DNA from 3 places in the Halomonas sp. JS92-SW72 genome. Region 1 is predicted to be linked to each of the others. Evidence: predicted binding sites of a transcription regulator. Region 1 holds the regulator's gene; each other region holds the start of a gene.
What was found. Region 1 encodes sigma-54, which starts transcription at its own class of promoters, with help from an activator protein. Its sites were predicted from a motif close to TGGCACNNNNNTTGCTNT; they were not measured.
Positions count from the first base shown of each region.

Region 1 (9,665 bases):
TGGCCGCGGGCTCCCGCGCCGTGGTGTGGGGCGCCAGCGAGCTGGCCCGCGGCCTGGGGGTGAGCGAGCTGGCCATCGGACTGACCGTGGTGGCCATCGGCACCAGCCTGCCGGAACTGGCCGCCTGCGTGGCCAGCGCCCTCAAGCGCCACCACGACATCGCCATCGGCAACGTGATCGGCTCCAACCTCTTCAACCTGCTCATCGTGCTGCCGATTCCCGGCCTGCTGGCCCCCGGCCCCAGCGATCCCGCCGCCGCGGGCCGCGACTACCCGGTGATGCTGGCGCTGACCCTGGCGCTCGGCATGCTGCTGCTGTGGCAGCGTCGCGGCCGAGTCGGCCGCCTCCCCGGAGCCCTGCTGGCGGCCACCTACCTGGGCTACCTGGCCTGGGTCGGCGTGGCCAGCCTCGCCGCTGCCCCTTGAGTGAACCCGCGCAACAGGCAACAATCATCGCCATGACCCAACAGACCCCCCAGGCCCCGCACACCTCATCGCTGCGCGACAGCGCCCGGCGCACCCTGCGCCTCGAGCAGCAGGCCATCGGTGCGCTCATCGCCCGCCTCGACGCCGACTTCGACCGCGCCTGCCAGCTGATCCTCGCCTGCCGCGGCCGGGTGGTGGTCACCGGCATGGGCAAGTCCGGCCATATCGCTGGCAAGATCGCCGCCACCCTGGCCAGTACCGGCACCCCCGCCTTCTTCGTGCACCCCGGCGAGGCCAGCCACGGCGACCTCGGCATGATCACCCCGGGGGACGTGGTGCTGGCGCTCTCCAACTCCGGCGAGACCGCCGAGGTGACCGCCCTGCTGCCGCTGCTCAAGCGCATGGGCGTGCCCCTGGTCAGCATGACCGGCCGCCCCGCCTCGACCCTGGCCCGCCACGCCGAGGCCCACCTCGATGCCGGCGTGGAACGCGAGGCCTGCCCGCTGGACCTGGCGCCCACCGCCTCCACCACCGCCGCCCTGGCGCTGGGCGATGCCCTGGCGGTGGCGCTGCTGGAGTCTCGCGGCTTCACCGCCGAGGAGTTCGCCCTCTCCCACCCCGGCGGCAGCCTCGGCAAGCGGCTGCTGCTGCGCGTGGCCGACCTGATGCACGACGGCCCCCGGCTGCCCATCGTGCCGCTGGGCAGCCCGCTGCGCGACGCCCTGCTGGAGATCACCCGTCAGGGGCTCGGCTTCACCTGCGTGGTGGACGAGCAGGGCCGGCTGGCCGGCGTCTACACCGACGGCGACCTGCGCCGCACCCTCGACCAGCATAGCGACCTCTCCGGCCTGACCGTCGACGCGGTGATGACCCGGCCCGGCAAGCGAGTGGCACCGGAGATGCTGGCCGCCGAGGCGGTGAAGCTGATGGAGGACCATCGCATCTCCGCCCTGGCGGTGGTCGACGACGACGACCGGCCGGTCGGCGCCCTGCACATGCACGACCTGCTCGCCAGCGGCGTGATCTGACCCCCACCCACCGAACCGGAGCTCCCATGCCCCACACCCTCCCGCTGCAAGACCCCCGCCTGGTGGACCGCCTGCGCCGCATTCGCCTGCTGGCCCTGGACGTCGATGGCGTGCTCACCGACGGCCAGCTCTACTTCCAGGCCGACGGCATCGAGATCAAGGCGTTCAACGTGCAGGACGGCCACGGCCTCAAGCTGCTCAAGCGAGCCGGCATCGAGGTGGCGCTGATCACCGGCCGCGACTCCCCGACGGTGAGCCGCCGCGCCGCGGCGCTGGGCATCCCGCACGTCTTCCAGGGGGTGGAGAAGAAGCTGCCGGTGCTGCGCGACCTCTGCGCCCGCCTCGGCCTCGAGTTCGATCAGGTCGCCTACTGCGGCGACGACATGCCCGACGTGGGCGCCATTCGCCGCGCCGGGGTGGGCATCAGCGTGCCCAACGCCCCGGAGTACATCCAGAAGCACGCCGACTGGGTCACCGTGAAGGGGGGCGGTCAGGGCGCCGCCCGCGAGATCGCCGACACCCTGCTCAGGGCCCAGGGCCACTGGGACGCCGTGATCGACACCTACCTGCACGGGGCCGGCTGAGCCCATGGCCCTGCCACGGCCGTCGTTTCGGGTCTGGCTCTTCCTGCTGCTGGTGGCGCTGGGGGGCATGCTGGTGCTGCTCGACTCGCGCAGCGTCAGGGAGCCCGGCGCGGTCCCGCGGGACGAAGCCGGCGAGCCGGACTTCTACCTGGAGGGGGCGCGACTGACCCGCTTCGACGGCGAGGGGCGAGCCCATCAGCGCATCGAGACGCCACGCCTGGTGCACACGCCCCACGACGACGTCACCCGCCTCGAGACCCCCGACGCACGGCTCTACGACAACGCAGGCAGAGTGTGGCTGGCCGAGGCCGACAGCGGCGTGCTGGGTCCCGGCGGCAACCCGCTCACCCTCTCCGGCAGCGCCCGACTCCACGCCCCCGAGGAGCGCTGGCAGCTCGACACCGAGGTGCTCCACTACGACGCCGAGAGCGGCCACGCCTGGAGCGACACCCCGGCCCTGCTCCAGCAGCCCCCCCAACGCATGAGCGGCGAGCGCTTCGACGCCTGGCTCCATGACAACCGTGCCCGACTGACCGACAATGTGCGCGGCCACCATCCGCCCGAGACCCGAGAGGACCCCCAGCCATGAAGCGAACCTCCGCCCTGCTGCTCTGCCTGCTGCTGCCGCTGGTCGCCGCGCCGACCCTGGCCCAGGGCCGCGATGCCGAGGCCCCCATCGAGGTGGAGGCCGACCGGCTCGACCTGGACGACCGCGCCGGCACCGCCGTCTATACCGGCGAGGTGGATATCCGCCAGGGCAGCATGCGCCTGACCGGCGAGCGGGTGGAGATCCAGCGCAACGCCCAGGGCCAGCTCTCCCGCGCCATCGCCACCGGCGAGCGCGCCTATCTGGAGCAGCAGCCCGATCCCGCAGAGCCCATGGTGCGTGGCTGGGGCCGCACCATCATCTACCACGTGGCCGAGCGGCGCATGGAACTGATCGACCGCGCCGAGCTGCACCAGGGCGGTGACACCTTCGACGGCGGCTACCTGGAGTACTTCCTCGACCGCCGCGTGGTCCAGGCCCGCAGCGAGGGCGAGGGCGTCGAAGGGCGCCAGCGCATCCGCATGACCCTTCAGCCCGAGCAGTAAGGCCGCCCATGAAGACCCTCCATGCCCGCCACCTGGCCAAGAGCTACAAGCGTCGCCGCGTGGTCCAGGACATCAGCCTGGCCATCCGCCAGGGCAGCATCGTCGGCCTGCTCGGCCCCAACGGCGCCGGCAAGACCACCTCCTTCTACATGATCGTGGGGCTGGTGCGCGCCGATGCCGGCGAGGTGGCCATCGACGACCTGGACCTGTCCCGGGCCGCCATGCACCAGCGCGCCAGGGCCGGCATCGGCTACCTGCCCCAGGAGGCGTCGATCTTCCGCAAGCTGTCGGTGGCCGACAACATCATGGCGATCCTCGAGACCCGCAAGGATCTCGACCGCGAGGGGCGCCGCGCCCGCCTCGAGCAGCTGCTCGGGGAGTTTCACGTGACCCATATCCGCGACAACCTCGGCATGAGCCTCTCCGGCGGCGAGCGACGGCGGGTGGAAATCGCCCGGGCTCTGGCCACGGAGCCCGCCTTCATCCTGCTCGACGAGCCCTTCGCCGGCGTCGACCCCATCTCGGTGGGCGAGATCAAGGGGGTCATCCGCCAGCTCAAGGCCCGCGGCATCGGCGTGCTGATCACCGACCACAACGTGCGCGAGACCCTGGATATCTGCGACACCGCCTACATCGTCGGTGACGGCAAGATCATCGCCGAGGGCAACGCCGAGGCGATCCTCGCCAACCAGCGGGTGCGCGAGGTCTACCTGGGCGAAGATTTCCGGCTCTGAGCACAATCCTCTGATATGTCTGTCGTTATTCGATGACGGCATGGTGATTGCGGGTGGCACAGAAGTTGCTTAACAAGCGCTTGCATGCCCGCGTCGGCCGCGCTAGGGTGAGGCCTTACGGCCACTTCCCGGCACAAGAGGGCAGACGATCACGATGGCCATGAAAGCCTCCCTTCAGCTCCGCGTCGGCACGCAGCTGACCATGACGCCCCAGCTGCAGCAGGCCATTGCCTTGCTGCAGCTCTCCACCCTCGACCTGCGCCAGGAGATCCAGCAGGCGCTGGAGTCCAACCCCATGCTGGAGCTCGATGAGGGCTTCGGCGAGCAGACGGTGAGCGAGGCCCCCGAGGACGACTGGGCCAGCGAGATTCCCGACGAACTCAGCACCGACAGCGACTGGTCGGACACCTACCAGGACCTGGGGGCGCCGGCCGGCGGCGAGGGCCCCGATTTCGAGCGCGAGGCGAGCGCACAGAGCCTGCAGGGCCACCTGGCCTGGCAACTGGCGATGACCGACCTCGACCCCCGCGAGCAGCAGATCGCCGAGAGCCTGATCGATGCCGTGGACAGCGCGGGCTACCTGGCGCAACCCCTCGACGAGATCCGCGACGGCCTCAAGTCCCAGGGGCTCGGCGGCTTGCGCAGCGCCGAGGTGGAGCAGGTGCTGCTGCGCCTGCAGCAGTTCGAGCCCACCGGCGTCTTCGCCCGGGACCTGCGCGAGTGCCTGATGCTGCAGCTCGCCGCCCTGCCCGACGACACCCCGCTGCTACCCCAGGCGCGCCGCCTGGTGCGCCAGTTCCTCGAGGCCCTGGCCGGCGACGACCGCCGCCTGCTCAAGCGCCGCCTCGGCCTCGACGACGACGCCCTGGAAACGGCCATCGCCCTGGTCCGCTCCCTGGACCCGCGCCCCGGCAGCGCCTACGCCAGCCTCGAGAACGACTACGTGATCCCCGACCTGGTGGCACGCCAGGACAGCCGCGGCTGGCACGTGGAGCTCAACCAGGAGGCGCTGCCCCGTCTGCGCATCCAGCCCGACTACGCGGCGCTGATCCGCCGCGCCGACAAGAGCCAGGACAACCAGTTCCTCAAGGACCACCTGCAGGAGGCGCGCTGGCTGATGAAGAGCCTCTCCAGCCGCAATGACACCCTGCTGCGGGTGGGCCGCGAGATCATGGCCCGCCAGCTCGACTTCCTGGAGCAGGGCGAGGAGGCGATGAAGCCGCTGATCCTGGCCGATATCGCCCAGGCCGTGGAGATGCACGAATCGACCATCTCCCGGGTCACCACCCAGAAATACATCCACACCCCCCGAGGGGTGTTCGAGCTGAAGTACTTCTTCTCCAGCCAGGTGGGCGGCAACGGCGAGGGCGACGCCCACTCCAGCACCGCCATCCGCGCGCGGCTCCGCAAGCTGATCCAGGAGGAGCCGCCGCGCAAGCCGCTCTCCGACAGCAAGCTGGTGGCCCTGCTCGAGGAGGCCGGCATCCAGGTGGCCCGCCGGACCGTAGCGAAGTACCGCGAGGCGATGGGCATCCCCTCCTCCAGCGAGCGCAAGCGGCTGAGATGATGCCAGCGCGGCACCGACCCCATCTCCCAGCATGCCCCGGAACGCCGGCTGCGTCGCGTGCCAACCGCCACCCGCCCGCGCTTCGCTGACCTGCATCAGGCCCGCCGCGGCGGCGGCAGACCGGGGGGTATGCAAGGCAGGAAAAAGGGTTACAATCGACCCACAACCAACGAGCAAGGAGCGTGTCATGCAAGTCAATATCACCGGCCATCATGTGGAACTGACCGATGCCCTGCGTGGCTATGTGGACGAGAAGCTGGCTCGCGTGGAGCGCCACTACGACAACATCACCAACGTGCAGGTGACCCTGTCCGTGGAGAAGGAGCGCCAGCACGCCGCCTGCACCCTGCATGCCGCCGGCGCCGACCTGCATGCCGAAGCCCAGGACGGTGACATGTACGCCGCCATCGACGCTCTGGCCGACAAGCTGGATCGCCAGCTGGTCAAGCACAAGGAGAAGGCCCAGGCCCGCGCCCAGGGCGCCGGCGCTCGCTGAGCCCATCATGTCACTGGAAGCCATCCTGCCCCCGGAGCGCACCCTGTTCGGCGTACCCGGGGGCAGCAAGAAACGGGTGCTGGAGTTCTTCAGCACCTTCATCGCACAGAATACGCCAAGCCTCGACAGCCAGGAGGTGTTCAGCCGGCTGATCGGGCGCGAGCGCCTGGGCAGCACCGGCATCGGCAACGGGGTGGCCATCCCCCACGCCAGAAGCCCTCACTGCAAGGCCCCCATCGCCGGCTTCCTGAAGCTGGCCGAGCCGGTGGACTTCGACGCCATCGACGGCGAACCCGTCGACCTGGTGTTCGTGCTGCTGGTCCCCGAGGAGGCCGACGACGCCCACCTCGCCCTGCTTGCCCAAGTGGCCGGGGTGATGAACGACGCCGACACCCGCAGCGGGCTGCGCCGCAGCGAAAGCCAGCGCGAGCTCCACGAACGGCTCATCGAGGCGATTCGACGGCAGGGGTAGCGCCCACGGGCCGCCCGGCCAGATTGACGACCAGGAGATCCCCCATGCAGCTCGTGATCATCAGCGGCCGCTCCGGCTCGGGCAAGTCGATCGCGCTGCAGGCCCTGGAGGATCTCGGCTACTACGCTATCGACAACCTCCCGGCCATGCTGCTCGGCTCGCTGGTCGATGAACTGGGCAGCTCGGAGTCGCCACGCTCCTCCATCGCCGTCAGCATCGACGCCCGCAACCTGCCCCAGGCCCTGCAGAGCTTTCCCGCCCAGCTGCAGGCGCTCCAGGCCCGCGGCATCGCCTGCCAGGTGATCTACCTGACCACCGATGCGCGCATCCTGCTCGAGCGCTACTCTGCCACCCGGCGCCGCCATCCGCTGACCCGGGACAGCCAGATGACGCTCGCCGAGGCGATCGATTCCGAGGAGTTGGCCCTCGCCGAAATCCGTGACCTGGCCGACCTGGTCATCGACACCTCACGGCTATCGGTCCACGAACTGAGGCGCCGTATCGCCGACCAGGTGGCCCGCCACCAGCCCGACCAGCTCACCCTGACCTTCGAGTCCTTCGGCTTCAAGCGCGGCGTGCCGCTGGACGCCGACCTGGTGTTCGATGCGCGCTGCCTGCCCAACCCCTACTGGGACCCGCAGCTGCGCGCCAGCACCGGCCGCGACGCGCCGGTCATCGAGTTCCTCGAGACCTACCCCCTGGTGGAGGCGATGCGCGCCGATATCCAGGCCTGGGTGGAGCGCTGGCTGCCCGCCTACCTGGCCAGCCACCGCAGCTACCTCACGGTGGCCATCGGCTGCACCGGCGGCCAGCACCGCTCGGTCTACCTGGCGGAGCGCCTGGCCGCGAGCCTGGCCGCCTCCCACCCCCTGGTCCGGCTGCGCCATCGCGAGCTGGGCATCCATGACACCCTGCCCCCGTTGCCGGACCCGGCGACCGACGTCACACCTCATCAAGGAAGTTGAGCGTGCCGCAACGCAAGCTGACCCTGAGCAATAAGCGCGGCCTGCATGCGCGCGCCGCCACTAAGCTGGTGCAGTGCTGCCAGCCCTTCGCCGCCTCCATCAGCGTGGCCAACGGGCCCATGCGCGGCGACGCCGCCAACATCATGTCGCTGCTGATGCTCGCCGCTCCTTGCGGCACCGAGCTCACGGTGACCGCCGAGGGCGAGGACGCCGAGGCGGCCCTCGACGCCATAGAGGCGCTGTTCGAGGCTCGCTTTCACGAGGATGAATAGCTGCGGTCAGCGAGAAAGCGCTCGAGGCGGCAGCGAAACGATATCTACCCGGGAATGCTGACCACGAGTGCGGCGTCGCGGGTGAATCGGCAGGGAAGCCGATTCAGGGTCGGCAAGAGGGACCTTGTTCCGGCCCGACCCGCAAGACGCAAGCGAAGTGTCAGGGTTTCATTCCCGGGATCGTGAGCGCAGCCTCGGGCGAGGGAGGATACCCGAGCCTCAGCTGCCGGCGACGGTCATCTCGTCGATCAGCCAGCTGCCGGTATGGATGCTGCCGCGGGTGTCGGTATCGCTGCCGATGCCGGCCAGGCCCTTGAACATCGCCTCCAGGTTGCCGGCGATGGTGAACTCCTCCACCGGGTGCTGGATCTCGCCACTCTCCACCCAGAAGCCTGCCGCCCCGCGGGAGTAGTCTCCGGTCACGGCGTTGACCCCCTGCCCCATCAGCTCGGTGACCAGCACCCCGCGCCCCATGCGCGAGAGCAGCTCCTCGCGCGAGGCCAGCGGCGCCTCGATGCGCAGGTTGCGCGCGCCCCCGGCGTTGCCGGTGGTCTGCATCCCCAGCCGCCGAGCGCTGTAGGCGGAGAGCATGTAGCTGGCCAGGCGCCCCTGCTCGATGAAGACGTTGTCACGGGTCTGCACACCGTCGCCGTCGAAGGGCGAACTGGCCATGGCGCCCCTCTCCATGGGGCGCTCCTGAAGGCTGAACCACTCGGGGAAGAGCGCATCGCCGAGACGGTCGCAGAGGAAGGAGGCCTGGCGATAGAGGGCCCCGCCGGCGATGGCCCCCATCAGCGAGCCGACCAGCCCCCCCGCCAGGGTGGGATCGAACAGCACCGGCATTCGCCCCGTCGCCGGACGACCGGCCCCCAGGCGGCGCAGGGTGCGCTCGGCGGCGCTCTCGCCCACCCGCTCGGGCGCCAGCAGGTCGCGGGGATGGCGGGCACTGGTGTAGTCGTAGTCGCGCTGCATGCCGCTCTCGTCCTGGGCGATCAGCATGCAGGAGAGCGAGTGGCGGCTGCCGCGCTGGCTGCCCAGGAAGCCGTGGCTGTTGGCGTAGACTCGCACGCCCTCGCCGCTGGAGAGCGAGGCGCCGTCGGAGCTCATGATGCCCGGGCGGCGACGGCCGGCGGACTCGCAGGCCAGTGCCAGCTCGATGGCCTCCTCGGTGGAGAGTGGCCAGGGGTGGTGGACGTCGAGGTCGGGCAGCTCACGCGCCATCAGCTCGGCGTCGGCCAGCCCCGATGCGGGGTCCTCGCCGGTGTGGCGAGCGATGGCCAGGGCCTTCTCCACCACCGCACGGATCGACGCCTCCCCGGCGTCGGTGGAGGAGGCACTGCCCTTGCGCTTGCCCACGTAGACCGTCACCGCGATGCCCTGGTCCCGGGAGAGCTCCACCGTCTCCACCTCGCCCTCACGCACGCTCACGCCGACGCCCTGGTCGACGCTGGCGCCCACCTCGCAGGCGTCGGCGCCGAGCCGACGGGCCAGCTCCAGGGCCATCTGGGCGCGGGTCTCCAGCAGGGCCTGCTGGGCGGCGGCATCGAATGCCTGTGTCATGGGTCTCTCCTCGTCTGCCGGCCCCGCGGGCCAACTCTTCGTGATGTTGCGCTCAAGCCCGCCGCCGCGGGCTGGTATACTGTGGCCATTCTCAAGCCCAACCATGGATGCGGCATGTCCCAGGATTCCCCCCTCGAACTGCTCGACCAGCTGATCCAGCAGCAGCCCGACGAAGACGAACGCCCCAGCAAGTCCCAGCTCAAGCGGGAGATGCATGCCCTGCAGGCGCTGGGCGAGGCGATCATCGCCATGACCCCCGCCGAGCGCGCCCGCTTTCCCCTCTCCGACGACATGCTGGCCGCCGTGGAGGAGACCTCGCGCGTGCGCTCCCACGAAGGGCGCCGGCGCCACATGCAGTATGTGGGCAAGGTCATGCGCCGCGAGAACCTCGAAGCGATCAAGGCCGTCTACGACGAGATCGAGCAGGAAAAGCTGCGCCGCGACCACGCCTTCCATCGCCTGGAGGCCTG
Region 1 covers NZ_CP032147.1:584,374-594,038, reverse strand. Annotated here, with positions in the region: gene D1793_RS02815 (calcium/sodium antiporter) at 1-425, shown strand, start outside; gene D1793_RS02810 (KpsF/GutQ family sugar-phosphate isomerase) at 458-1,453, shown strand; gene D1793_RS02805 (HAD-IIIA family hydrolase) at 1,480-2,037, shown strand; gene lptC (LPS export ABC transporter periplasmic protein LptC) at 2,042-2,626, shown strand; gene lptA (lipopolysaccharide transport periplasmic protein LptA) at 2,623-3,129, shown strand; gene lptB (LPS export ABC transporter ATP-binding protein) at 3,138-3,863, shown strand; gene D1793_RS02785 (RNA polymerase factor sigma-54) at 4,018-5,430, shown strand; gene raiA (ribosome-associated translation inhibitor RaiA) at 5,618-5,926, shown strand; gene ptsN (PTS IIA-like nitrogen regulatory protein PtsN) at 5,934-6,398, shown strand; gene rapZ (RNase adapter RapZ) at 6,443-7,363, shown strand; gene D1793_RS02765 (HPr family phosphocarrier protein) at 7,366-7,635, shown strand; gene pmbA (metalloprotease PmbA) at 7,855-9,195, opposite strand; gene yjgA (ribosome biogenesis factor YjgA) at 9,310-9,665, shown strand, end outside.

Region 2 (9,665 bases), 1.7 Mb from region 1:
CAAGGGGGTCATCATGGCCAACCAGGCCATGAGCGAGGAGCAGGCCTACCGCTACATGCGCAAGACGGCCATGGACCAGAGCCGCAGCATGGCCGACCTCTCTCGCGCCATCCTCGACCTCGCCGACCTGCTGCCGAGCCGCCAGCCGGCCCGGCATGGGCCGGGCGACTGACCAGACCCTCGCCACTTCCGGGCGGCAGACCTCTCAGGCGGCGGAGCTCTCCTCGATCAGGGCCTTGAGCTCGGGAACGCAGCTGCCGCATTGGGTGCCGCAGGCCAGCCGCGCCCCCAGCGCCTCGATGCTGGCATCCCCGTCGCGGATGGCGGTCACGATGGTGCGCCTTCCCACCTGGTGGCAGCTGCAGACCACCGGGCCGCTGTCGGCGGCGCCGGCGTCACCGCCGGCCAGCAGCCGACGACGCCGCGCGCCGTCCAGGGCCTCGCCCCGGGCCGCCTCGGCGAAGCGCTCGTCGAGCCAGGCCAGCCCCGGCAGTTCGCCGGGCGGCCCCACCATCAGCCACCAGCGCAGGCGCCCCGCTTCGATGCCGGCGGCACGCAGGCGCCCGCCGGAGGGGTCCTCCCCCCACAGGCTCACCGGCACCGGCAGCCGCGCCGCCAGCCAGGCCAGCCAGTCGCGATCGGCGCTCTCGGGTGCGCCGGCCAGCTGCCAGCGCTGGCAGTGGGCCAGGGAAATGCGGGCCCAGTAGGCGCTCGCTTCGCACCAGTCGACCGCACCGGCCAGATCCGGCGCCACCAGCAGGGTGGCCTCCCAGGCGATCGCCATTGGGGCCAGCGCCACGGCGCCCTGCTTGGTCTCGGGCTGGCCGGAGAGCGGGTCGAGGTGGGCGGCGAGCAGCCGGCCGGCCAGGGCCGCACCGCTGAAGCGTTCGCTCCAGTGCATCGGCACGAACACCTCGCCGCGCCGCTGGCCCCTGGCGATCCGCACCCGTCCGACATAGTCGCCGCCGGCGCCGCGCAGCCGGGCCAGCTGCTGGTCGGCCACGCCCCAGGCCGCGGCATCGGCCGGGGCCACCTCGATAAAGGGCTCGGGGCGGTGGTTCATCAGCCGCGGCGAGCGGGCGGTGCGGGTCATGGTGTGCCACTGGTCGCGGATGCGCCCGGTGTTGAGGCGCAGCGGTCGCGCCGCGCAGAGCGCCTGCTCGGGCCCGCGGGGGCGCACCGGGATCAGGCGGGCCAGGCCGTCGGGGGTGGCGAAGCGGCCCTCCTCGAACAGCCGCGCGGTGCCGCGGGGCGCGGCGGCCGTGACCGGCCACTGGATGGGCGAGAGGGCGTCATAGTCGGCGCGGTCGAGCCCGGCCAGCGCGGAGATATCGAACAGCCGCTCGCCCGGGGTGCCGGCCAGGTTCTCGAAACCGGAGAGCCGGGCGTGCTCGTCGAAGATCTCCGCCGGGTGCGCATAGGGAAAGGCCTCGCCGTAGCCCAGCCGGCGGGCCACCTCGCAGATGATCCACCAGTCGTGGCGCGCCTCCCCCGGCGGCGGCAGAAGGCCGCGCTGGCGGGAGATGCGCCGCTCGGAGTTGGTCACGGTGCCGTCCTTCTCGGACCAACTCGATGCCGGCAGCACGATATCGGCGTACGCCAGCAGGTCGGTGTCGGCAACGCACTCGGAGACGATCACCAGCGGGCACTGCTCGAGCGCCGCCCGCACCCGGTCGGCACGGGGCAGGCTCACCGCCGGGTTGGTGGCCATGATCCACAGGGCGTGAATCTCGCCGCGCTCGATCGCCTCGAACAGCTCCACCGCCTTGTGGCCGGGAGCCTCGGGGAGGGTCGGCGTGAGCGAGGGCGTCGACCAGAAGCGGGTGACCCGCTCGATGGCGCCGGGGCTGTCGTAGTCCATATGGGCGGCCAGCTGATTGGCAAGGCCCCCCACCTCGCGGCCGCCCATGGCGTTGGGCTGGCCGGTGATCGAGAAGGGGCCGGCCCCGGGAAGGCCCAGCTTGCCGCCGGCCAGGTGGCAGTTGATGATCGCATTGCCCTTGTCGGTGCCGCTGCTGGACTGGTTGATCCCCTGGGAGAAGAGGGTCACCACGTGGAGCTGGCTGGCGAACCAGTAGTAGAAGGTCTCCAGGCGCTCCGGGTCCAGGTCGCAGTCGGCGGCCACGGCCGCCAGCGAGACGTCATCCTCCCGGGCCGCCGCCAGGGCCGCGTCGAGCCCCCGGGTGTGGCGCGCCAGATAGAGGGCATCGAGCCTCCCACGGTCGGCCATCCAGGCCAGCAGGCCGTTGAACAGCCGGGCATCGCTGCCGGGGCGAAGGCCCAGGTAGAGGTCGGCGATCTCGCAGCTGTCGGTGACCCGGGGGTCGATCACCACCACCCGCATCAGCGGGTTGCGGGTCTTGGCCACCTTGAGGCGCTGGTAGAGCACCGGGTGGTTCCAGGCCAGGTTGGAGCCCACCAGCACCACCAGCTCGGCCTCCTCCAGGTCCTCGTAGCTGCAGGGCACCGCATCGGCGCCGAAGGCGCGCCGGTGGGCGGCCACCGCCGAGGCCATGCAGAGCCGCGAGTTGGTATCCAGGTGCGGGGTGCCAATGAAGCCCTTGAAGAGCTTGTTGGCAACATAGTAATCCTCGGTGAGCAGCTGGCCCGAGAGGTAGGCGGCCACCGCCTCCTTGCCATGCTCGCGTCGCGTGGCCGCCAGCCGCTCGGCCACGGCCTCCAGGGCCGTGGCCCACGCCACCTCGCAGCCGTCCACCCGCGGCCGCATCAGCCGGCCCTGCTCGCCCAGGGTCTCGTGCAGCGCCGAGCCCTTGACGCAGAGGCGTCCGTGGTTGGCCGGATGGTCGGCATCGCCGGCCACCGCGGTCAGCTGCCCGTCCGCCAGGGTCGCCCGGACCCCACAGCCGACGCCGCAGTAGGGACAGGTGGTGCTGATTTGCCGCATGGCAGTCTCCCGCTGTTATCGTTTCCAGGGCCCATGAACGCAGACGCCCGCCGCGTCCCGGTCTGGCCAGGAAGCGGCGGGCGTCGTTGCCCCGAGAGGCGCCGACATGGCGCCTTATGGATACTCAGGGCGATGCAAGCGGGGTGCCAACCCGCCCTACCCCGTGCCTGACGCCTGGCATTTCGCGCCGTGCCCGCCACGGGGTGCCACCTCGCGCCGGGTCGACGCCGCCGAAACCCGCCTCATCGCGGTGCACACCCTCCTTCCGCTGCACCAGCGAGGCGCTCCCCCGGCCCCCGCCCTCTCCCGCCACGCCGCCGCCGGGCCTCGGCAAGCCATTGATTAAATGGCATGTCTGGCGCGACAGCCGCCTGCTGGCGAGATTCTTGATGGGTCTGCTCAGGCGGCGATCAACGGCGATCGCCCGTCAACGAACATCAGGCAAGGGCGCCTCGCACCCGTCTCTCCACGAGACGGGGTCGAGGCGCCCTTTTGCGTTCACCCACAGGCAGAGGAGGAGCTCCATGCCTCCGCACAGCACCCAGGCACCCCAGGACCCGCTGGTCATCGTCGGCAACGGCATGGCCAGCCACCGGCTGCTGGAAGCGTTGCTCAGGCAGCCGGCCAGGCCTGCCCGCATCACGGTGATCGGCGAGGAGCCCACTCCCGCCTACAACCGCATCCTGCTCTCGCCGCTGCTGGCCGGCGAACTGGAGCGCGACACCCTGACCCTGCGCTCGGCCGAGTGGTATGCCGAGCAGGGCATCGAGCTGATCCTCGGCGAGCGCGTCACCGAGATCGATCGTCAGGCACAACGCCTGACCACCGATGCCGGACGCCACCTGGCCTACGGCCGCCTGGTGCTGGCCACCGGCTCGCACCCGGCGCTGCCGCCGCTGCCCGGCATCCGGCTCGCGGGCGTCCATGCCTTCCGCGACCTGAACGATGCCGCCACCCTTTCCGACTGCGCCAGCCGCGGCGGCAGCGCCGTGGTGATCGGTGGCGGCCTGCTGGGCCTGGAGGCCGCCGAGGGGCTGCGCAAGCGCGGCATGGCGGTCACCCTGCTGCAGCGGGCGGAGCGCCTGATGAACCGCCAGCTCGATGCCACCGCTGCGGGCCTGCTCGAGCAGGAGCTCGTCGGCCGCGGGCTTGCGGTCATCACCGGTGCCCGGCTGGCCGCCCTCGAGGACGATGGCCAGGGCCGTGTCGCCGCCGTCTGCCTCGAGGGGGGGCGCCGCCTGCCCACCGACTGCGTGGTGGTGGCCATCGGCATCGCGCCCAACGTCGAGCCGGGGCGAGCCGCCGGCCTGGCGGTGGACCGCGCCATCCGGGTGGATGGGTACCTGACCACCTCCGACCCGGCGATCTTCGCCCTCGGCGAATGCTGCCAGTTCGAACAGCACACCTATGGCCTGGTGGAACCGATCTGGCGCCAGGTCGAGGTGCTCGCCGCCCACCTCGCCGGTGAAGCGGTCGGCGGCTACGCGGAGCGCCCCAGCGCCACCCGGCTCAAGGTAAGCGGCATCTCGCTCTACGCCTTCGGCCCCACCGAGCCCGAGCCCGAACACGAAGTGCTCAGCTATCGCGACCCTCAGCAGGGCGACTACCGCCGCCTGCTGCTGCGTGACGGCCGCCTGGAAGGTGCCGTGCTCTACGGCGACACCGCCTCCGGCCCCTGGTACTTCGAGCAGGCCCTGGCCGGGCGCGATCTCAGCGACTGTCGCGCCGCCCTGCTGCTCGGCGCCGCCGACGCCCAGGCCCTGCTCGACGACGCATCGAACGAATCACCGCAACGCCCCGCGAAGGAGGCCGCATGAACACGCCCGTCAAACCGCAACTGATCGTCATTGGCAACGGCATGGTCGGCCACCACCTGGTCGAGCAGCTGGTCGAGCGCGGCGCCACCGAGCGCTACGCCATCACCGTGTTCGGCGAGGAGCGTCACCTGGCCTACGACCGCGTGCACCTCTCCGAGTATTTCAGCGGCCGCGACGCCGCCTCGCTCGCGCTCTCCACCGCCGACTACTACGCCGAGCACTGCATCGAGCTGCGCCTGGGCGAAGCGGTATTCGCCATCGACCGCAATGCCAGCGAGGTGGTCACCGACCAGGATCGCTACCCCTACGACCGCCTGGTGCTGGCCACCGGCTCCTACCCCTTCGTACCGCCGATCCCCGGCAACGACCGTGAGGGCTGCCTGGTCTACCGCACCCTGGAAGACCTCGACGCCATCCGCGAAGCCGCCGAAAGCGCCGCCACCGGCGTGGTGGTGGGCGGCGGCCTGCTCGGTCTGGAAGCCGCCAACGCCCTGCGCGGGCTCAACCTCGACACCGCCGTGGTGGAATTCGCACCGCGGCTGATGCCGATGCAGGTGGACACCGAAGGCGGCGAGCTGCTGCGCGAGAAGATCGAATCGCTGGGCGTGCAGGTGCTCACCGGCCGCGCGACCCAGGAGATCGTCGACGGCGAACGCAGCCGCCACCGCATGGTGTTCCAGGACGAGAAAGTGCTGGAAACCGACCTCATCGTCTTCTCCGCCGGCATTCGCCCACGCGACGAACTGGCCCGCGACTGCGGCCTGGAGATCGGCGAGCGCGGCGGCGTGGTGATCGACGACAACTGCCTGACCAGCGACCCGGCCATCCTCGCCGTCGGCGAAGTGGCGCTGTGGAACAACAGCATCTTCGGCCTGGTTGCCCCCGGCTACCAGATGGCCAAGGCCGCTGCCGCCACGCTGCTAGAAGGCAACGAGCCCTTCAAGGGCGCCGACATGAGCACCAAGCTCAAGCTGATGGGCGTCGACGTGGGCTCCATCGGCGACGCCCACGGCGACCGTACTCCCGGAGCACGCCAGTTCCGTTTTCTCGACCCGCTCAAGCAGCAGTATCGCAAGCTGGTAGTCTCCAGCGACGGCAAGCGCCTGGTCGGCGCCATGCTGGTGGGCGACAACAGCTACTACGATACCCTGCTGCAGTACTACGCCAACCGCATCGAGCTGCCCGAGGACCCGGCCTCGCTGATCCTGCCGGCCGGCAGCAGCGCCGCCCCTGCGCTGGGGCCGGACGCCCTGCCGGACACCGCCATGATCTGCTCGTGCCACAACGTCACCAAGGCGGACGTGTGCGCCTCCATCGACGGCGGCGCGGTCGACCTGGGCGCGGTAAAGGGCGCCACCAAGGCCAGCACCGGCTGCGGCGGCTGTGCCGCCCTGCTCAAGACCCTGGTGGATCACGAACTCGAAAGCCGCGGCGTGGAGGTCGACAAGTCGATCTGCGAACACTTCCACTACACCCGCCAGGAGCTCTACGACATCGTGCGGGTGGAGGGCATCAAGACCTTCAGCGAGCTGATGGAGAAGCACGGTTCCAAGGTGGGTCATGGTCTCGGCTGCGATATCTGCAAGCCGGCGGTAGCCTCGATCCTGGCCTCCTGCTTCAACGAGCCGATCACCGACGCGGCCCACATCCCGCTGCAGGACACCAACGACACCTTCATGGCCAACATGCAGAAAAACGGCACCTACTCGGTGGTACCGCGCATCGCCGGCGGGGAGATCACCCCCGACAAGCTGGTGGTGCTGGGCCAAGTGGCGCAGAAGTACGAGCTCTACACCAAGATCACCGGCGGCCAGCGCATCGACCTGTTCGGCGCCCGTCTCGAGGACCTGCCGGCGATCTGGGGCGAGCTCATCGAAGCCGGCTTCGAGACCGGTCACGCCTACGGCAAGTCGCTGCGTACCGTGAAATCCTGCGTAGGCAGCACCTGGTGCCGCTACGGCGTGGATGACAGCGTGGGCATGGCGATCCGCCTGGAGCATCGCTACAAGGGGCTGCGCGCCCCGCACAAGATCAAGTTCGGCGTCTCGGGCTGCACCCGGGAGTGCGCCGAGGCGCAGAGCAAGGATATCGGCGTGATCGCCACCGAGAACGGCTGGAACCTCTACGTCTGCGGCAACGGCGGCATGCGTCCGCGCCACGCCGAGCTGTTTGCCACCGACCTCAGCGACGAGGCGCTGATTCGCACCATCGACCGGGTGCTGATGTTCTACATCCGCACCGCCGACCGCCTGCAGCGCACCTCGGTGTGGCGCGAGAACCTGGAAGGCGGCCTGGAGTACCTCAAGGAAGTGATCCTCGAGGACCGCCTCGGCATCGGCGAGGAGCTGGAGCGACAGATGCAGACGGTGATCGACGCCTACCAGTGCGAATGGGCCAATGCCCTGAGCGACCCGGAGAAGCTCAAGCGCTTCAGAAGCTTCGTCAACGACAGCCGCCCCGACCCGGACATCATCATGACCACCGAGCGCGGGCAGTTACGTCCCGCCTGAAGGAGTCTTTCCCCATGACTATCGCCTCTGCAGCAGCCAACACCATGACCCAGACCTGGCAACGCCTCTGCACCCGCGCCGACCTGGTGCCCCACTCCGGCGTCGCCGCCTGGGTGGAGACCCCGGAAGGCCCCGTCCAGGTGGCGATCTTCTACCTTCCAAGCGACCCGAACACGTCGCAGCCAAGCGACCCGAACACGTCGCAGCTCCCCGGCCACGCGCAGGAGCTCTACGCCATCGACCACCGCGACCCCTTCTCCGGGGCCAACGTCATCGCCCGCGGTATCGTCGGCGATCTAAAGGGCGAGCCCGTGGTCGCCTCGCCGCTCTACAAGCAGCACTTTCGCCTCGGCGACGGCCGCTGCCTGGAGGACGAGGGCGTTCAACTGCGCACCTGGAAGGTGAGCTTCAAGGGCGAGGAGGTGTGGATCGAGGCATGAAGGTCTAATAATAAAATATTGATACCGTACCGAGTGAATAGGGGAAAATCTCCTTTATTCACTCGTTCTCAGCATGATAATTCCCCTACTCCATCATCATGACCATGCCGATACCGTCGGTACATCGCGGATTTGATTACCAAAAATAACCATAAAAAACTCATTCTTTACAGTACCGACACCGGCGACAACACTTCCCCTGCTTCCTGCATTGAGTCGCCAGGTCCCCTTCATTCGATGACGGCATCACATCGCGATGTTCGGCCAACAGCATAGCGGAACGACCTGGCCAACCGATCGACTGCCTGCGCCCCCCCTTGAAGCCATGGCGGACGCAGCCACTGATTAGATGGAAACAGGGATGATGAGGGAAACATCACGCCAGGCCCTGCTGCTGGGTGGCCAGCCGCTGGAGGGAATTGCGGCACTGTCGCTGCCGCAGTATGCATGGCAGTTTCGCCGCATCAGCTGCCTGATCGAAGCCGAAGCGCTCCTGACCTCCAGCCCACCGCCCCTGGGGGTCATCCTGCTGGAAGGCCTGCTGGCCAGCGCCCCCCGGCACCTGGAAAGAGTCCTCAATCTGGTTCCGGATCTGCTGTGGGTCGCCCTGTTTCCCCCCCACAGCCTCCAGGACGAACGGACGGTGAGGTTCATCGCCCGCTACTGCCATGCCTGCCTTCCGCTACCCCTGCACCCCGACCAGGCCAACCATGTGTTGGAGAGCACGCTGGCCATGGCATCACTGCTGGGCCGTGCCGACTCGCACCCTGGCCACGCGACACCATCCCGTGCCGGCGTCTCCCTGGTCGGCAGCTCCCCCGCCATCCAGACGCTGATGAGGGATATCGACAAGATCGCCGCGGTGGATGCCCCGGTCCTCATCACGGGGGAGTCAGGCACCGGCAAGGAGTTGACGGCGAGGCTCATTCACACGCGCTCTGCTCGTCACACGGGCCCCTTCAATGCGGTCAACTGCGGCGCCCTGCCCGCCGGGCTGATCCAGTCGGAGCTCTTCGGTCACGAGAGGGGGGCCTTCACCGGCGCCGACCGGCGCAAGGTCGGCATCATCGAGTCGACCTCGGGCGGCACCCTCTTTCTTGACGAGATCGGCGACCTGCCCCTGGAGCTCCAGGTCAACCTGCTGCGCTTCCTCGAGGATCACCGCTTCCTTCGCCTGGGCGCCCAGCGCGAGAGCGAAGTGGATGTCAGGGTACTCGCCGCGACGCATGTCGACCTGGAAGGCGCCGTCAGGGAGGGGCGTTTTCGAGAGGACCTCTACCATCGGCTCAACGTCCTGCAAGCCAGGACGCCGCCCCTGCGGGAGCGGCCAGAGGATATCGAGCAACTGGCCAACCACTTCTTCCAGCAGTTCCGCCGTGAAGCCTCCCGCCGCGTACGCGGCTTCAGCCACGACAGCCTGATCACCATGCGCCAGCACGCCTGGCCGGGCAACGTGCGGGAACTGATCAACCGGGTCAGGCGCGCCATGGTGATGTGCGAACAGCGCCTGATCACCCCCGACGCCCTGGGCCTGGAGAGGCGAAATGGCCTCTCCCGAGAGGGTGTTTCCCTGGAACAGATCCGCGACGGCGCGGAACGCGAGGCCGTGATCGCCGCCCTGGCTCGCAACAAGCAGCAGGTGCTGCATGCGGCGCGGGAGCTCGGGGTGTCCCGGGCGACCCTCTACCGCCTGATCGAGAAGCACCACCTTCACCGCACGCTCGAGGAGCGCGCCTAACCCGACACAGGAAATGCCACCATGACTCCCTACCAGCGTTTCATCATCGCCGTGACGGGCGCCGTGTCGTTGACCGGCGCGGCACCGCTGCTGGCCCAGCAGGAGATCCGGCCGGTCGGCCAGGAACCCCCTCCCGAAGAGGTGCAGTTCAATGTCCAGTCCCTGGCGGAGTATGGGGGTGTGCTGACGCCGCGTGGGCGACTGATGCTGGAGCCGGAGTTCCAGTACACCCACGAGAGCATCAACCGCATGACC
Region 2 covers NZ_CP032147.1:2,979,539-2,989,203, forward strand. Annotated here, with positions in the region: gene D1793_RS13985 (nitrate regulatory protein) at 1-172, shown strand, start outside; gene D1793_RS13990 (nitrate reductase) at 206-2,905, opposite strand; gene D1793_RS13995 (FAD-dependent oxidoreductase) at 3,430-4,722, shown strand; gene nirB (nitrite reductase large subunit NirB) at 4,719-7,232, shown strand; gene nirD (nitrite reductase small subunit NirD) at 7,247-7,672, shown strand; gene D1793_RS14010 (sigma-54 dependent transcriptional regulator) at 8,034-9,410, shown strand; gene D1793_RS14015 (transporter) at 9,432-9,665, shown strand, end outside.
Region 2: the regulator sigma-54 is predicted to act here: its motif matches at 3,037-3,054, upstream of D1793_RS13990 (nitrate reductase).

Region 3 (9,665 bases), 700 kb from region 1:
GACGCGGTGATCGGCGTGCTGCTGGAGCGCGCCGCTCGCCTCGAGCGCCTGCCCGAGCGAGGCTGAGCCGCCCCGGGGCTCAGTCGCCCCTGAGCCGGCCGCCCATCTCCTGTGCCAGATCCACTGCATAGTGATCGGTCATGCCGCCGATGAAATCGAGCATGCGCCGATAGCTGTCGTAGAGCGACCAGGAGGGGCGCGGGGTATTCTCGCCGATCAGCGCCAGCACCCGCTGGTGCTTGAAGGTGGAGTGGCCGGTATGGTGCAGCTCATGGGCCGCGCCGATGAAGGCTTCCAGCAGGATGCCCAGGGTCGTGTAGGCACCGATCTCCAGCTTGGCCTTGCGCTCGTTCTGGAAGATGCGCTCCCGGGCCAGCTGCTTGGCCGAGGCCACGCCCCAACCCAGGTCCGGGTGGCAGAGCTCCAGCAGGTCCTGGCGCAGGCGCCCGCCCAGCAACTCCCCCTCGTGCTGCACGAAGACCGCTCCCACGTCGTTCACCGCGCGCTCCATGGCCGCCCCGCGCAGGGCGGCGATGCGCCGGCGCTGGGAGACCCCGAGGCGCTGCATGGCGGCGTAGTCGTCGGGGGCGCCGCCGGCGATCTGGATCAGGATTTCCGCCACCTCCTCATAGCGCAGGATGCCCATCTCCAGGCCATCCTCCAGGTCGAGCAGCGCATAGCAGATGTCGTCGGCGGCCTCCACCAGCCAGGCCAGTGGATGGCGACACCAGCGCCCCGCTCCCTGGGGCAGCAGGCCCAGCCGCTCGGTCACCTCGACCAGCAGCTCCCGCTCGCTCTGGTAGCAGCCGAACTTGCCGGCCGCCCCGCCGTGTTCCACCGTCCAGGGGTACTTGAGCATGGTGCCGAGCGTCGCCGTGGTCAGCCGCATGCCGCCGCGGAACTGGTTGTACTCGACCTGGGTGACGATGCGAAAGCCCTGGGCGTTGCCCTCGTAGGTGAGCAGGTCCTGGCGCTCCAGGGGCGAGAGCCCCTCCAGCAGGCCGCTGCCGTCGCTCTCGGCGCGCTTGAACCAGTCGCGGATGGCGTACTCGCCGGCGTGACCGAAGGGGGGGTTGCCGATGTCGTGGCCCAGGCAGGCGGCCTGGACGATCACGCCGAGGTCCGCCGGGGTGATCCAGGCCGGCAGCCGGCCGCTGAGCCGCTCGCCGGCGATCATCCCCAGCGAGCGCCCCACGCAGCCCACCTCCAGGGAGTGGGTCAGGCGGGTGTGGATATGGTCGTTGTCGGTGAGGGGGTGCACCTGGGTCTTGCGCCCCAGGCGCCGGAAGGAGCCGGCGAAGACGATGCGGTCATGGTCCTTGTGGAAGGGGCTGCGGCCGATCTCGTCGCGGGCGCCGCCGGCGCGCGCATCGTGCAGGCGGCTCGGGTCCAGCAGCCGCTCCCAGCTCATCTGCGTCATGGGCGTTCTCTCCTTGAGAACCCCATTCTGGCAGCCCCGGCCGCCGCCGCCCAGCCCCTACTCCCCGTCGGCCAGCGCCGGCAGCAATACCTTCAATTTTCGGGTCAGGGTGTTGCGCCCCCAGCCCAGCAGCTCCGCGGCCTCCCCCTTGCGCCCGCCGGTGTGGCGCAGGGCGGTCTCGATCAGGATCTTCTCGAAGTCCGGCACCGCCTCTTCCAGCAGGTGGGTATGCCCCGCCGCCAGGGCCCGGTCGGCCCAGTCCCGGAAGGCGGTGCGCCAGTCGCCGCTGGGGACGCTGCTACCGTCCTCGTGGCGCAGCTCCGGGGGCAGGTCCTCCACCAGGATCTCGCGCCCGGAGGCCATCACCGTCAGCCAGCGGCAGGTGTTCTCCAGCTGGCGCACGTTGCCCGGCCAGGGCAGACGGGTCAGGTGGCTCTCGGCCTCGGGGGTGAGCACCTTGACGTCGGTGGAGAGCTCCTTGGCGGCCTCGGCCAGGAAGTGACGGGCCAGCCGCGGGATATCCTCGCGACGCTCGGCCAGCTTCGGCAGGTGCACGCGGATCACGTTGAGGCGGTGGAAGAGGTCCTCGCGGAAGCGCCCATCCTCCACCAGGCTTTCGAGGTTCTGGTGGGTGGCGGCGATGATGCGCACGTCCACCTTCACCGGCGTGTGGCCGCCGACCCGGTAGAACTCGCCGTCGGCCAGCACCCGCAGCAGGCGGGTCTGGGTCTCGGCGGGCATATCGCCGATCTCGTCCAGGAAGAGGGTGCCGCCGTCGGCCTGCTCGAAGCGGCCCTGGCGCTGGGCGGCCGCGCCGGTGAAGGCGCCCTTCTCGTGGCCGAACAGCTCGGACTCGATCAGGTCCTTGGGGATTGCCGCCATGTTCAGGGCGATGAAGGGCTTGCCGGCCCGCGGGCTGTGCTGGTGCAGCGCCCGGGCCACCCGCTCCTTGCCGGTCCCCGACTCGCCGTTGATCAGCACGGTGATGTGCGAGTGTGACAGCCGGCCGATGGCGCGGAATACCTCCTGCATGGCCGGCGCCTCGCCGATGATCTCGGCATCCAGCCCCTCGGGCACGATGACCGGGCGCTGGCGCTCCCGGGCGTGGGCCACGGCACGGCGCACCAGGGCCAGCGCCTCATCGACATCGAAGGGCTTGGGCAGGTACTCGAAGGCCCCGCCCTGATAGGAGGCCACCGCGCTGTCCAGGTCGGAGTGGGCGGTCATCACGATCACCGGCAGGTCCGGGTGGGCCTCGCGCACCCGGGCCATCAGGTCCAGGCCATCGATGCCGGGCATGCGGATGTCGGTGACCAGCACGTCGGGCGGATTGTCGAGCAGGCGCTGCAGGGCGGTGTCCGCGCGCTCGATGCACTCAACGTCGAGGTCGGGTTGGGCGAGGGCGCGTTCGAGCACCCAGCGGATGGCGCGGTCGTCATCGACGACCACCACGCGAGCGGCGTCAGTCATGGCGCTTCTCCAGGGGAATCAGCAGTCGGAATTCGGTCTGGCCTGGCTCGGAATCACATTCGATCAGGCCCTGGTGCTGGTGCAGGATCGCCTGGGCGATGGAGAGCCCCAGGCCGCTGCCCTCGGCGCGGCCGGAGACCATGGGATAGAAGAGCGTCTCGCGCAGCGCCTCGGGAACGCCGGGACCGTTGTCGATGATCGCCACCTCGCACACCAGGCGGTGGCGCTCGGCGCCGAGGGTGAACTGGCGGCGCGCCCGGGTGCGCAGCACCAGCCGCGGCTCGGGCGTCCCCGACTCGGTCATCGCCTCCACGGCATTGCGGGCCACGTTGAGCACCGCCTGGATCATCTGGGCCTCGTCGCCGGCCAGGTCGGGCAAGCTGGGGTCGTAGTCGCGCTCGACCCGCACCTGAGGGTGCTCGACGCTCAGCAGCGAGCGCACCCGCTCCAGCACCTTGTGGATATTGAGCGGCTCGTGGCGGGTCACCCGGTTGGGGCCCAGCATGGAGTCCACCAGATCGCGCAGCCGATCGACCTCCTCGACGATGATCCGGGTGAACTCCTTCAGGTCCGGGTCGTCGAGGTCGCGCTCCAGCAGCTGGGCCGCCCCGCGGATGCCGCCCAGGGGGTTCTTCACCTCGTGGGCCAGGCCTCGGGTCAGCACCTTGATGGTCTCCTGGCGGGTCAGCAGCGCCTCCTCCCGGGAGATGCGCATCAGCCGGTCGCGGGGCTCGATCTCCAGCAGCAGCTCCTCCCGGGAAAGCGGCGTGACCGTGTAGTCCACCGTCAGCGCCTCGCCGCCCAGCATGGTCAGGCGCGCCTCGCGCTGGGTGAAGGGGTGAAATTCGTCCCGGGCCTTGCCCAGTACCGCGCCGAGCCCATCGTCGCTCTCCATCAGGGCGCACAGCGCCACACCCTGCACCCGGCTGAGGCTGTTCGCCAGCAGCGCCTCGGCGGCAGGGTTCATCCATCGCAGCCTCAGCTCGCCGTCCAGCAGGACCACGGCGGTGGTGAGGTGCTCCATCAAGCGTTGATACATCGAAGGGGCCATATCGAATCCAGGGTAGACACCAAGCGATTGCAAGAAGCGCGCCAGACTCGCAAGGCCCACCGCCAGGGGCTCCGCGGCGGCGGATCGCCACCTTGTCGCACCAAAATAGTGCAGAAAAGGAACGACTGCACGGCGCGACGGACGATGCCGGTGCACCGAGTGCCCCGCAAGGGCTCAGCGGGAGGTGCCGCGCTCCTCATGACGGCGCAGCGGCGGGTCATCGTCGGGCAGCCGTCGCAGCGATTCCGCACCGCGACGTAGCGGCGACGGCGCCTCGGCAGGCGGGGGCGGCGGCTTCACGGGCGAGTGGATCGGCCCGCCGCCATGGGGCGGCCAGCGGTCGCCATGCGGGGGGCGACAGGGCCTCGGGCTGCCGTCCGGGCACCACGGCCAGGGCGCCCAGCGAGGGGGCAGCTAATCGGCGGGGCGGTTGACGCTGGCCCGGTGCACATAGATGGTCACCGGCGAGCTGCGATGGCGAACGGCGCCGCTGCCATCGAGCAGCTCCGCCTGCAGCACGTGTTCGCCGGGGTTCATGTTGGCCACCATGAAGGCGGTGGTATGCATCGCCGTCTGGCTCACCTGGCCGTCCACCAGCAGGCGAACGCGATGGTCCTCGCGCAGCTCGGGCTGGATGCCCAGCTCCACCGGCACGTTACCCGCCGCCCCCACCGGGAAGGCCTGCTCATGGCTGGGGGAGAGGATGCGGAAGCTGTCGTAGGGCATGAAGGGCTGGCCGGGTGAGCCCGTCGCCGCGGCGGCACCGCTGGCCTCGAGCTGTGGCGCCGGCTCGCCGCGGCGCACCTCGCCGCTGGAGGGCACCACGGTCAGCGGCGCCAGCTCCACCTGCTCACCGCCCCGGTCCGGGTTGTCGGTAAAGACCACGTTGCCCTGGGCATCGGTGGTGCGATAGATCGTCTGGGCCTGGGCCGCCAGGCTGAACGACAGCCCCACCGCCAGGGCCATCAAGGCCTTGTTCATGGATACCCCCTGCGTGCCGCCTTCCTGGCGGTCTGTGGATGGTGTTGCCTTACCCCTGCTTGGATAGTGAACAAGATAAAGGGGTTCCGCCATGGCGGAACCCCTTTTCGATCAACGCCGGGGCGTCGATGCCGGGCCAGGTCGCGTCGCGCCTGGCCGCTGCCGTCATCAGCAGCTGTAGTACATGTCGAACTCGATGGGGTGGGTGGTCATGCGAATGCGCTCCACGTCCTCCATCTTCAGCTCGATGTAGGCATCGATCATGTCATCGGTGAAGACGCCACCCTCGGTCAGGAAGGCGCGATCCTTGTCCAGGGCATCCAGGGCCTGGTCGAGGCTGTGGGCCACGGTCGGCACCTTCTTGCCCTCTTCCGGCGGCAGGTCATAGAGGTTCTTGTCCATGGCGTCGCCGGGGTGGATCTTGTTCTTGATGCCGTCGATGCCGGCCATCAGCATCGCCGCGAAGCACAGGTAGGGGTTGGCGGTCGGGTCCGGGAAGCGGAGCTCGACGCGCTTGCCCTTGGGGCTGGCGGTGTAGGGGATGCGGATGGAAGCGGAGCGGTTGCGGGCCGAGTAGGCCAGCATCACCGGCGCCTCGAAGCCCGGCACCAGACGCTTGTATGAGTTGGTGGAGGCGTTGGCGAAGGCGTTCAGGGCACGGGCGTGCTTGATGATGCCGCCGATGTAGTAGAGGGCCATCTCGGAGAGACCCGCGTACTCGTCGCCCGCAAACTGGTTGTTGCCATCCTTCCAGAAGGACTGGTGGACGTGCATGCCGGAGCCGTTGTCACCGACCAGCGGCTTGGGCATGAAGGTGGCGGTCTTGCCGTAGGCATGGGCCACGTTGTGGATCACGTACTTGAGTTCCTGGACCTCGTCGGCCTTCTTGACCAGGGTGTTGAACTTGACGCCGATCTCGTTCTGGCCGGCGTTGGCCACCTCGTGGTGGTGCACCTCGACGGTCTGGCCGATGGCCTCCAGGGTGTTGCACATGGCGCCACGGATATCGTGGAAGCTATCGACCGGGGGCACCGGGAAGTAGCCGCCCTTGACCCGCGGGCGGTGGGCCAGGTTGCCGCCCTCGATGGAACGGTCGGTGGCCCAGGCGCCCTCTTCGGAGGTGATCTTGTACATGGAGCCCTCGATATCGGACTTCCAGTGCACCTCGTCGAAGATGAAGAACTCGGGCTCGGGGCCGAAGAAGGCGGTGTCGCCCAGGCCGGTGGACTGCAGGTAGGCCTCGGCGCGCTTGGCGATGGAGCGCGGGTCACGCTCGTAACCCTGCATGGTGGCCGGCTCGATGATATCGCAGCGCAGCACCAGGGTGGCGTCTTCGGTGAAGGGGTCGAGGAAGGCGGTGCCGTCTTCCGGACGCAGGATCATGTCGGACTCGTTGATGCCCTTCCAGCCGGAGATGGAAGAGCCATCGAACATCTGGCCGTTCTCGAAAAACTCCTCGTCCACATCGCGGGCCGGGATGGTGACGTGCTGCTCCTTGCCACGGGTATCGGTGAAGCGCAGGTCGACCCACTTCACGTCATGTTCTTCAATCAGGGCGAGAGTCTTGGCAGACATGGTGTCCTCCAGGGTTGAACTTGGCTCGAAGCCTTGGTGATGCGAGATCGGGATACGTCGAATTCGGGGTACTGCGAAGTTGTAGCACGCCGTGGACACCCTGCCCACGGCAGCCGGCATTCTCTCCGACGCTGCCCAATACAATGCACGCCTCATGCCAACACTGCACCCCGATGCGGCAAAATAAGGGCAACATGCTGATTTAAAAAATGAAAACGAAACACCTCGGCGCACCAGCCTGAATCACGCCCCGCCGGGCGCCCCTCGGGAACATCGTCCAGCCCCATCCTTTGCACCATGAAAGTGCGAAATGATTCACCAATGCACCGCTGAAGGGCGCTCGAGGCATCGCAGGTCCCGCGCCCCTCCCGGAGGGGACCGCCATCCTGGAGCGTCCAGAGATTTCCCACCGAACCCCTTTGATACCTAGAGTCACTAACGGCTACACTTCATTACACCACCCCTCGAGGTACCGGCAGCGAACTCCTGGCAGCCGACCCACGACCCAAGGGTGCGGCCTACTGGAGCGGAGTTCGCATGGCTGACGTCACCGGCTGCATTCTGATCGACGCCCGCAGCGCCGGCTCCCGCCTGCCTCGGCAGCTGGCGGTCGTGGCGCCGCTCGCGCGTGCCGAGACCTTCTCGCTGGCCATCATCGACGACACCGGCGATGCCCGACTGCCCCCCATGGCGCACCGCTACGGTGCACGCCTGCTCAGCGTCATTCCCGCCCCCCTGGGGCAGCGCCTCAACGACGCCATCGCCCGCAGCCCTGGCCCGCTGCTGATCTTTCCCGGCATCGGCAGCGTCTCCAGCGCCGAGACGCTCTCCCGGCTGGCCGCCGAGGTGTCAGCAGGCCGGGCCGATGTCGCCCTCCTCCCCTCCCTGCAGCGCGGCCCGCAGCGGCGCCTGCTGGTCTGGCTCAGGATCAGTCGCCTGCCCCGTGGCGAAGGCCTGTGCCTGTCCCGCGCCTGGTTCGATCGCATCGGCGGCTGCGACCCCGAGCTGGACGATGGCGCCCTGGACGAGCTGCTGGAACGCCTGCGCGCCTGCGGTGCCCGGACAAGGCCCACCGACGCCTGACACTGGCCGCCGGACCCGACCGACCGTCGATCGACTATCCTGCATACGTTGACTGCCCGTCGTAGGCACGCATTGAGCCTGCCATCCGGCGCCGATAGGGTACGGACTTTACTGATCAACCGGCCGTACACGACAAAAAATGACCGCCAACCCCTCCATCCAGCGCAAGAATTTCTGGTCCGGCCTGGGCGTTGCCGCCGTCGCGGTGCTCCTGCTCACCTGGGTCATTCCCACCTGGGGCGGCCGTGGCTTCGCCGTCGGCATGCACCCCCGCACCCTGGCCACCCTCGGCGCCTGGATCATGCTGGTCTGTGCCCTCGCCCTCAGCCTGCTCAGCGCCATCGCCCTGCTGCGCACCCGCGAGCCCTTCGTGGCCCGGCCCGACCTGCTGGGCCTCTGGCACCAGACTTGGCCCTTTCTCTATGTGCTGGCCTTCATCGTGGCCATCGACCGCCTGCCGCTGACCTGGGTGGCCCCGGCGATGATCGCCGGCCTGCTGCTGATCCTCGGCGAGCGGCGCTGGCATGTGCTGGCCCTCACCGCGGCCATTCCCACCGGCGGCCTCTATGTGCTGACCGTCCACCTGATGCGCATAGGAGTGGTGTGAGATGGGATTCGATGCCATCCTCGGCTCCTTCGCGGCCGCCCTGCACTACGAGTCCATCGCGGTCATCCTCGGCGGTGTGCTGCTCGGCTATATCGTGGGGGTGATCCCGGGTCTCAACCGGGCGGTGGCCATCGCCATCGCCATTCCGCTGACCTTCTACATGTCGGCCTATGCGGCCATCGCCTTCCTGATCGGGCTCTCCAAGGGCACCGCGGCGGGCAGTGCGGTCTCGGCGATCCTGCTCAACACCCCGGGGGAGCCCTCCTCGGCGGCCACCTGCCTGGACGGCTACCCCATGGCGAGCTCGGGCAAGCCGCGCAAGGCCCTCAAGGTGGGCCTGCTGGCCTCGGTGATCGGCGACCTGCTGGCCACCCTGCTGCTGATCGCGGTGGCCATTCCCTTCGCGTCGATCGCGCTGAAGTTCGGTCCCTACGAGCTGGCCGCGATCCTGCTCTTCGCGCTGGTGTTCATCGCCGGCATGGCGGGGGGCTCCTTTCTCAAGGGCCTGGCCGCGGGCGGCATGGGGGTGATCCTCGGCACCGTGGGACTGGACCCGGAGACCGGCGCCATGCGCCTGACCTTCGGCCATGCGGAGCTGATGGAGGGGGTGCCGATCCTGCCGCTGGTGATCGGGACCCTGGCGCTGGCCGAGATGTTCGTGCAGCTCGACGAGTACCGCCGCAACAGGGGCGGCCGCGTGATCAAGCTGGGCCAGGAGGCCGATGACGACCTCTCCTGGCCGGAGTTCAAGGGCACCCTGCCGACCATCTTCAGGAGCACCGGCGTGGGGGCCTTCGTGGGGGCGCTGCCGGGCCTGGGGCCGTCGGTGGGGGCCTTCATGGCCTATGGCCTGGCCAAGCGCACCGACAAGGACCCGGAGAGCTTCGGCAAGGGCAACCCCAAGGGCATCGCCGCCGCCGAGGCCTCGGACAACGCGGTGATCCCGGCCAGCTATATCCCGCTGTTCGGCCTGGGCATCCCCGGCAGCGTCTCGGCGGCGCTGCTGGTGGGGGCCTTCATGATCCATGGCATCCAGGTGGGGCCGCTGATGCTGCGCGACCACCCTCAGATGCTCTTCACCCTGTTCTCGGGAATGATCGTGGCAAGCCTCTTGATGCTGGCGGTGGGCTGGTACGGCCTGCGCCTCTTCGCCAAGGTCACCAGCGTGCCGGCCCACATCGTGATCCCGGTGGTGATCTTCCTGTGCCTGGCCGGCATCCAGGTCCAGGGCTACGGCACCTTCGGGCTGGTCACGGTGTTCGCCTTCGCGATCTTCGGCTACTTCCTGAAGAAGTTCGACTACTCCTTCGTGACCTTCCTGGTGGCCTTCATCGTGACCCCGATGCTGGAGATGAACCTGCGCCAGTCGGTGATCCTCTCCGGCGGCGACATCGCCATCCTGCTCGACCGGCCCATCGCCCTGGCCTTCGTCATCTTCACCGTGCTGATGGCGCTGCACCTGGGCTGGAGCAGCTACC
Region 3 covers NZ_CP032147.1:1,286,780-1,296,444, reverse strand. Annotated here, with positions in the region: gene D1793_RS06180 (nuclease-related domain-containing protein) at 1-66, shown strand, start outside; gene D1793_RS06175 (deoxyguanosinetriphosphate triphosphohydrolase) at 80-1,420, opposite strand; gene ntrC (nitrogen regulation protein NR(I)) at 1,478-2,890, opposite strand; gene glnL (nitrogen regulation protein NR(II)) at 2,883-3,929, opposite strand; gene D1793_RS06160 (DUF4124 domain-containing protein) at 4,356-4,922, opposite strand; gene glnA (glutamate--ammonia ligase) at 5,091-6,497, opposite strand; gene D1793_RS06150 (hypothetical protein) at 7,035-7,580, shown strand; gene D1793_RS06145 (hypothetical protein) at 7,720-8,187, shown strand; gene D1793_RS06140 (tripartite tricarboxylate transporter permease) at 8,189-9,665, shown strand, end outside.
Region 3: the regulator sigma-54 is predicted to act here: its motif matches at 3,968-3,985, upstream of glnL (nitrogen regulation protein NR(II)).